DNA from 3 places in the Paludibacterium paludis genome. Region 2 is predicted to be linked to each of the others. Evidence: predicted binding sites of a transcription regulator. Region 2 holds the regulator's gene; each other region holds the start of a gene.
What was found. The regulator FliA, encoded in region 2, starts transcription of late flagellar genes. The targets are predictions, from matches to a motif close to GCTAAAGNTNNNNNNNNNNCNGCCGATAAT.
Positions count from the first base shown of each region.

Region 1: JNO50_RS02895 (flagellin N-terminal helical domain-containing protein) is a predicted target of FliA. The motif match lies at 1,422-1,451, and genes of this name have one in related genera.
Region 3: JNO50_RS05310 (LPP20 family lipoprotein) is a predicted target of FliA. The motif match lies at 886-915, and genes of this name have one in related genera.

Region 1 covers NZ_CP069161.1:624,142-626,407, reverse strand. The annotation lists gene JNO50_RS02900 (flagellin N-terminal helical domain-containing protein) at 1-315, opposite strand, end outside; gene JNO50_RS02895 (flagellin N-terminal helical domain-containing protein) at 499-1,341, opposite strand; gene JNO50_RS02890 (flagellin N-terminal helical domain-containing protein) at 1,691-2,266, opposite strand, start outside.
Region 2 covers NZ_CP069161.1:3,349,313-3,351,578, reverse strand. The annotation lists gene JNO50_RS15430 (flagellar motor protein) at 1-690, opposite strand, end outside; gene JNO50_RS15425 (RNA polymerase sigma factor FliA) at 753-1,514, opposite strand; gene JNO50_RS15420 (MinD/ParA family ATP-binding protein) at 1,505-2,266, opposite strand, start outside.
Region 3 covers NZ_CP069161.1:1,168,352-1,170,617, forward strand. The annotation lists gene gltX (glutamate--tRNA ligase) at 1-247, shown strand, start outside; gene JNO50_RS05310 (LPP20 family lipoprotein) at 976-1,632, shown strand; gene JNO50_RS05315 (flagellar assembly protein T N-terminal domain-containing protein) at 1,629-2,266, shown strand, end outside.

The sequences.
Region 1 (2,266 bases), 1.3 Mb from region 2:
GCTCACCGAGCCGTTCGACGCCTGCACCGCGATTTCGCGGATACGCTGCAGGTTGTTGCCCACCTGACCCAGCGCGCCTTCGGCCGTCTGGGCGACGGAAATGCCGTCGTTGGCGTTGCGGATACCCTGGTTGTTACCGCGGATCGCGGACGTCAGGGTCTGGGAAATCGCGAGCCCGGCCGCATCGTCCTTGGCGCTGTTCACCCGCAGGCCCGACGACAGGCGCTGCAGCGAGGTGGACAGCGAAGACGACGACGTCGACAGGTTGCGCTGTGCGTTCAGCGACGCGATATTGGTGTTGACGACGATGGCCATGATGACTCTCCAAATCGAAATACTTTTTTTACAACAATGACTTACTGATCAAAAACGGTGCGGCTCATAACTTGTCATCGACATGTTTTGGCCAGGCTTTAGGCCCTGGAGGGTATTTTTCACAAAAAAAAAACGCTTCGGGCCGCAACCCGAAGCGTTTTGCAAAAAAGAGTGAAAAGTGACTTAACCGCGCAGCAGATTCAATGCCGCTTGCGGCAGCTGGTTGGCCTGGCCCAGGATCGACGTACCGGCCTGTTGCAGAATCTGGTTCCGCGTCAGGTTCGCCGTTTCCGACGCGAAGTCCGTGTCCATGATCCGGCTGTTCGACGCCGTCAGGTTTTCCACGTAGTTCTGCATGTTCGCCACCACCGCTTCGAAGCGGTTTTGCAGCGCACCCAGCTTCGCGCGAGTGTCAGACACCGAACTGATGTCCGTATCCATATCGCTCAGCGCCGCCGACGCGGCCGCCGACGTGGTCACGTCGACAGTCACCACAGCCGTGAGGTTCGTCTTGAAGGCTTTCAGACCGGACATTTCCACACCGCTGGCGACCACCTGGTTGTCCGCCGTGCCGGATGCGCCCACCTGGAAGGTGATCGACTGGCCACTGGTCAACAGCTTGGTGCCGTTGAAGTTGGTGGTCTGCACGATCCGCGAGATTTCCTGCGTCAGCTGGTCCACTTCCTTTTGCAGCTGCGAACGGTTGGTGTTGCTCACCGAGCCGTTGGCCGCCTGCACCGCGATTTCGCGGATACGCTGCAGGTTGTTGCCGACCTGACCCAGCGCGCCTTCGGCCGTCTGGGCGACGGAGATACCGTCGTTGGCGTTGCGGATACCCTGGTTGTTACCGCGCACCGCGGAGGTCAGGGTCTGGGAAATCGCAAGACCCGCCGCATCATCCTTGGCGCTGTTCACCCGCAGGCCCGACGACAGGCGTTGCAGCGAGGTGGACAGAGAGGAGGAGGACGTCGACAGGTTGCGCTGTGCGTTCAGCGACGCGATATTGGTATTGACGACGATTGCCATGATTTCAAACCTTAGTGCTGATTTCCGGCCGACCCGCCAGGACACCCCTTGAGTACTGGTCCATTGCCTTCCGTAGTACTTATATCGTCAGTATGTAAATTTTCTTTAATATTTTTATGAGAAATAAAACCTTTATAGATAAATATTTCGAATAAATGCTCGACACTACGCACAATTTGTTGATAAATAACGAAATATTCAACATGAAAATCGCCAGTACCGCGGCTGGCGCATCGGGCTTTGCGGTATTCACACCGAGATCACAATCCGTAAAAACAGCCATCCATAAAACAACACCGCCCCGGAGCATATGCTCCGGGGCGGTGTGAATCAGCGGTTGTCTGCCCGATCAGCCGCGCAACAGGTTCAGCGCCGCTTGCGGCAACTGGTTGGCCTGACCCAGAATCGACGTGCCGGCCTGTTGCAGAATCTGGTTACGCGTCAGGTTCGCCGTTTCCGACGCGAAGTCCGTGTCCATGATCCGGCTGTTCGACGCCGTCAGGTTTTCCACGTAGTTCTGCATGTTCGCCACCACCGCCTCGAAGCGGTTTTGCAGCGCACCCAGCTGAGCGCGGTTGTCCGACACCTTGCTGATATCCGAGTCCATGTCGCTCAGCGCCGCCGACGCCGAACCGGAGGTCATCACATTGACCGTCGCCACCGCCGACAGACCCTGGTTATAGGCTTTCAGACCGGACAGTTCCACGCCGCTGGCGACCACCTGGTTGTCCGCCGTGCCCGAGGCACCCACCTGGAAGGTGATCGACTGGCCGCTGGTCAACAGCTTGGTGCCGTTGAAGTTGGTGGTCTGCACGATCCGCGAGATTTCCTGCGTCAGCTGGTCCACTTCCTTTTGCAGCTGCGAGCGGTTGGTGTCGCTCACCGAACCGTTGGCCGCCTGTACCGCGATTTCGCGGATACGCTG
Region 2 (2,266 bases):
ATTGGCGATGGCGACGATGCCCTCGACGATCAGGTCCTTCATCGCCACTTCCGAGGCGATGATGTTCTTGAGTTTGGCGCCGATCGGCAGGAACAGCAGGTTGGCCGAGCCGACCCCGTAGACGGTGGCCACGAAGGCCACGGCGATCCCCGCGCCGAGCTTTGACGGATCGCTGAGGTTTTCCATCACGTGGATCAGGCCGAGCACCGCGCCGAGAATCCCCATGGTGGGCGCGTAACCGCCCGCGGCGTCCCAGATTTTCGCGGACTGTTTGCGGGCGTGCTCGAACATCGACAGTTCGACATCCATGACCGCGCGGATGGTATCCGGCTCGCCGCCGTCGACAAGCATCTGCAGAGCCTTGCGGGTGAAGGGGTCGGTCTGCACGCCCACCTGCGGCTCCAGCGACAGCAGGCCGCCGCGGCGCGCGCCCTGGCTCCAGCCGATGATGTCGCGGATCTGCTTTTCCGCATCGTTGGGCGGCGGCACGAAAATCCAGCGCAGCATCTTCAGTCCGGTCAGGAACTGGCGTGGAGTGCTTTGCAGCATCACCGCGCTGAGCGTTCCGCCAATGACAATCATGAATGCGGTCAGTTGCAGAAGCGATGCGACATTCCCGCCTTCGAGCGCCTGTCCGGCCACGATGGCCGAAACCCCCCCGATGATTGCAATGATGCTGATTTTATCCACGACCTGTTTCCAGTATTCTCACTTGTCCGGACACCATGTCCGGTTTGGTTTTCGACGGGGGATCAGATCCATTCTGCCAGCTTCGCCCGCAGTCGCGTCACCGCCTGGCTGTGCAGCTGGCAGACCCTCGATTCGGACACCCCCAGCACCGCCCCGATTTCCTTCAGGTTCAATTCCTGTTCATAGTACAACGACATGACGATTTGGTCGCGCTCCGGCAATCCCTTGATGGCGGCGATCAGCGCTTCCCGAAACCCTTCGTCGGCCAGAACGCCCAGCGGGTCCGGGGCGGACGGGTCGGCGATGTTGGCCAGGGGATTTTCCAGCGCTTCGCCGTCCTCCCCGGAGAAATCTTCGTAATGCACCAGGGAGAGTCCCCGGCAATCGCCCAGCATGCTCTGGTAGTCGGCGAGGCTCAGTCCCAGTTCGTCGGCGATATCCGATTCGCGCGGCGCGTGTCCGAAACGCTGCTCGAGCGCGACGATCGCCTCTTCGATCTGGCGCGAGTTGCGCCGGGCCTGCCGAGGCATCCAGTCGATGCGGCGCAATTCGTCGAGCATGGCGCCGCGGATGCGCTGGCTGGCGAAGGTTTCGAACAGCACGCCCTGGGCGGGATCGAACTGCCGGGCCGCTTCCAGCAGGCCGATGATGCCGACCTGAACCAGATCATCCATTTCCACCGAAGGGGGAAGGCGCGCCATCAGCACACCGGCGATCTTCTTGACCAGTGGCGCGTAGTGCTGGATATCGATTTCGGTCTCGCCGTCCGCTTGCGTCGACGGAAGGTATGACAACTCCTTGTGGAGCGCGCGCTTTACGGCCATTCCCTGACCCCTTGCTCGGCCCAGTCGCGTGATGCGGCAATCAACATGTCCATGAATCCTGTACTGATGCGCCCGGTTTCCGGGGTGTGCCACTGCGGCAGCACCAGTCCGAGTTGTCCGAAGGCGGCCGCCGCCTCGCTCTGCACGAAGGCTTCCATCAGCGGACGGTGCAAGGTCTGGCTGCGGCGGATGGCGTTATCTTCGGGGACAAACCCTACCCAGCGCAAGGATACTGCCAAAAACTCCGCCGCGACAGATGACAGACGGGCAAACAATTCACGCGCCTCTTCCAGGTGACGCGCGCGGTTGATCAGCACGTTGAAGCACTGGCGCCCGAACTGGGTGGACAGGCGCTTGATCGCGGCGTAGGCCCCGGTCAGGGATTCGGGGGCGGGAGACAGAATGAGGACGAGGTTGTCGGCGACCGATGCGGGAATCGGGTCGAAGGCCGGATCGGGCGCATCGACGAGCAAGACGGAAGCGTCGCGTTCCAGCGCCGCGAACGCGCCGCCCAGCCTCAGCCACAGCTGGGCCGAAAACAGCGCGCGTTCTTCCGGGCGCGCATAAAGATTGACCAGGGTGACGTCGTGCCGGGAGCGGGTCATCATCTCGTCGAGGCCGGCAAGACTCACCACCTGGGATTCCAGCGTGGCGGTGGCCGGCACGCCAAGACAGCGCGCGAGGTGCTGGCCGGCGCAGCCGTCGATCGCCATCGGACGGGCGCCATTGAGGGCCAGCGACGTGGACAACTC
Region 3 (2,266 bases), 1.9 Mb from region 2:
CCTGCCCGACGGCGCGAAAGAACGCATGGAGCGTTTCGCCGCGCAACTGGCCGCGCTCGATGACTGGAGCGCGGAGGCGATCCATGGGCTGTTCAAGCCGTTCTGCGCGGAAGAAGGCGTCAAGATGGGACAACTTGGCATGCCGTTGCGCGTGCTGGTGTGCGGCACGACCCAGACTCCGTCGGTGGATGCCGTGCTGGCCTTGATCGGCAAGGATGAAGTGCTGCGTCGTCTTCACGCGGCGTGATGGTGGTCCGGCCCGGCGACGGGCCGGTGATGCCATGGGCCTGGCGAGAAAACGCTTGGCCTTCTCTTCATAATCGGCAATACTTTTTCTATTCAGCGACAAAGATGATTTACATTTGTCGGGGATAACGAGAACACAAAGTGCCGTTGAACGAGGAGAAGCCCAATGAAAACCCTGACATCGAAGCGCAATCCTGCCAAAGTGCTGCTGTGGAGCGGCTTGCTCGTGGGCATTGCGATTTTTCTGCTGACGCCGTCGGCGCACGCCGCCGCCTTCATGCTCTGACATACCGTCGCCGCGCCTTGCCGGGGAGCCGGTCCGCCGGTTCCCCACGAACCGTACCGGGCTCCCTTCGCGCTTCACCCCATATCCGGTCTCTTTCCGACGGCGTGGCTCAATGTGCTTCGCTTCTCTCCCTCTCGATCACGGCGTCCATCTCTGCGCTTCCGCTCCGTCGCCCGAGCCTTTCCGTGTGAGCGTGATGCCGGGGCCGGTGAGGCGCTTCCGGCTGGCGGACCAAACCATGGCGACCAAGACCCGGTCCGGTCGCCAACGCGCCACAGGCATGGGGCATGGTACCCGCTGTCCTGAAGACGGTTGAATCCGGAGTGGCGGTCAATTGAGTGATAGTGAATTTCCATAAAGTTTTCAGGGTATCTGTCGATAATGGGTTGACGCTTTGCATTGATGGTTCATAACATCATCAGTAACTTGCTTTGGTACCTACTATGAAGACACTTCGTCCCCTTCGTCTGGCGTTGCCTGGCGTGTTCCTTGTCCTGACCGCGTGCGCCACGGCCCAGGCTCCGTCCGAAAAGACCGCGCCCGTGGTTCGAACTCCGCAAGCCCGGCCGGCCGAGGACGGCATGACCGGTGTCGGATTTGTCGGGCCGGGCATCGAAGCCGAAGCGCCCAGGACGGTGGTCAAGGAAGTGAATCCCTACCAGCCCGTGACCATTCGCGTGACCGGCAGCGGCACCGCGCCGTACTCCAAGGCGCTGACGCCCTCGCAACGCAAGCTGTTGTCGCTCAGGGCCGCCCGCCTGGATGCCTTCCGCGCCATTGCCGAACAAGTGCAGGGCATGAAATTGATCGGCAACAGTACGGTGGCCAACATGATCGCGACCAGCGACGGTTTTCGCACTTATGTGGACGCCTATCTGCGCGGTGTGAACATCGTATCCAATGCCATGCAGCCGGACGGCACCAGCGAAGCCGTGGCCGAGATCGTGCTGGACAAGACGTTCTATCAGGAATTCCGGCGCGCTCTGGAAAAAACCGGCAGCGTCATGAAAGCGGCGCAGGAGTCGCCGGCAAATGGCAGCGAGCAGCGCGAAAATGCCGCGCCGCCGCGCTATAGCAGCAATTACTACGTTTCCCAATGATGAACTGGACTGTTGTGTTGCGCCGGATTGCCGCCCTGGGGGCGGCTTTTGTTTTGGTTTCGGGGCTGGTGCGCGCCCAAAGCATTACCGCCCGGGGAGCGGCGCCCCTTGATGCCGGCCGTTCGGCCGCGCGCGAGTTGGCGATTCAGGATGCCGTCAACCAGGCCGCGCTGAGTGTCGGCGCCCGGGTCGAATCGGCCGAGATGCTGGAGGGGGGGCGCTACCGGGAAACCGGCAGCCTGACCGCCTCGCCGCTGGGCGGCAAGGTGAAGGTGCTCAGCGAATACGCCGAGGGGGGCCTCTACCACGTCAAGATTGCCATCGATACGCCCGACAGAGCGGCCGAACCCGCGCGCTCGGCCAGTACCGATCCGTCCTGCGCCGCGCCGGGCGGGCGGTCACTGCGCAAGAAACTGGTGACGACCTGGTTCGCTGTCCGGGATCCGGCCGATGCCTCCGATCTGACCGGGCTGAGTACGCGCCTGCCCTCCGTGCTGGCCGAGCGCCTTGGCGCCCGTCCCGCGTTGTCGGTGACCGATGCGGGGGGGATCGGCGTATTGCCGGACGCCCGCATGAGCGACCCGCGGGCCGGCTCGGACAATGTCCGTCTGATCGGCGCGAAAGAAGGCGCCCA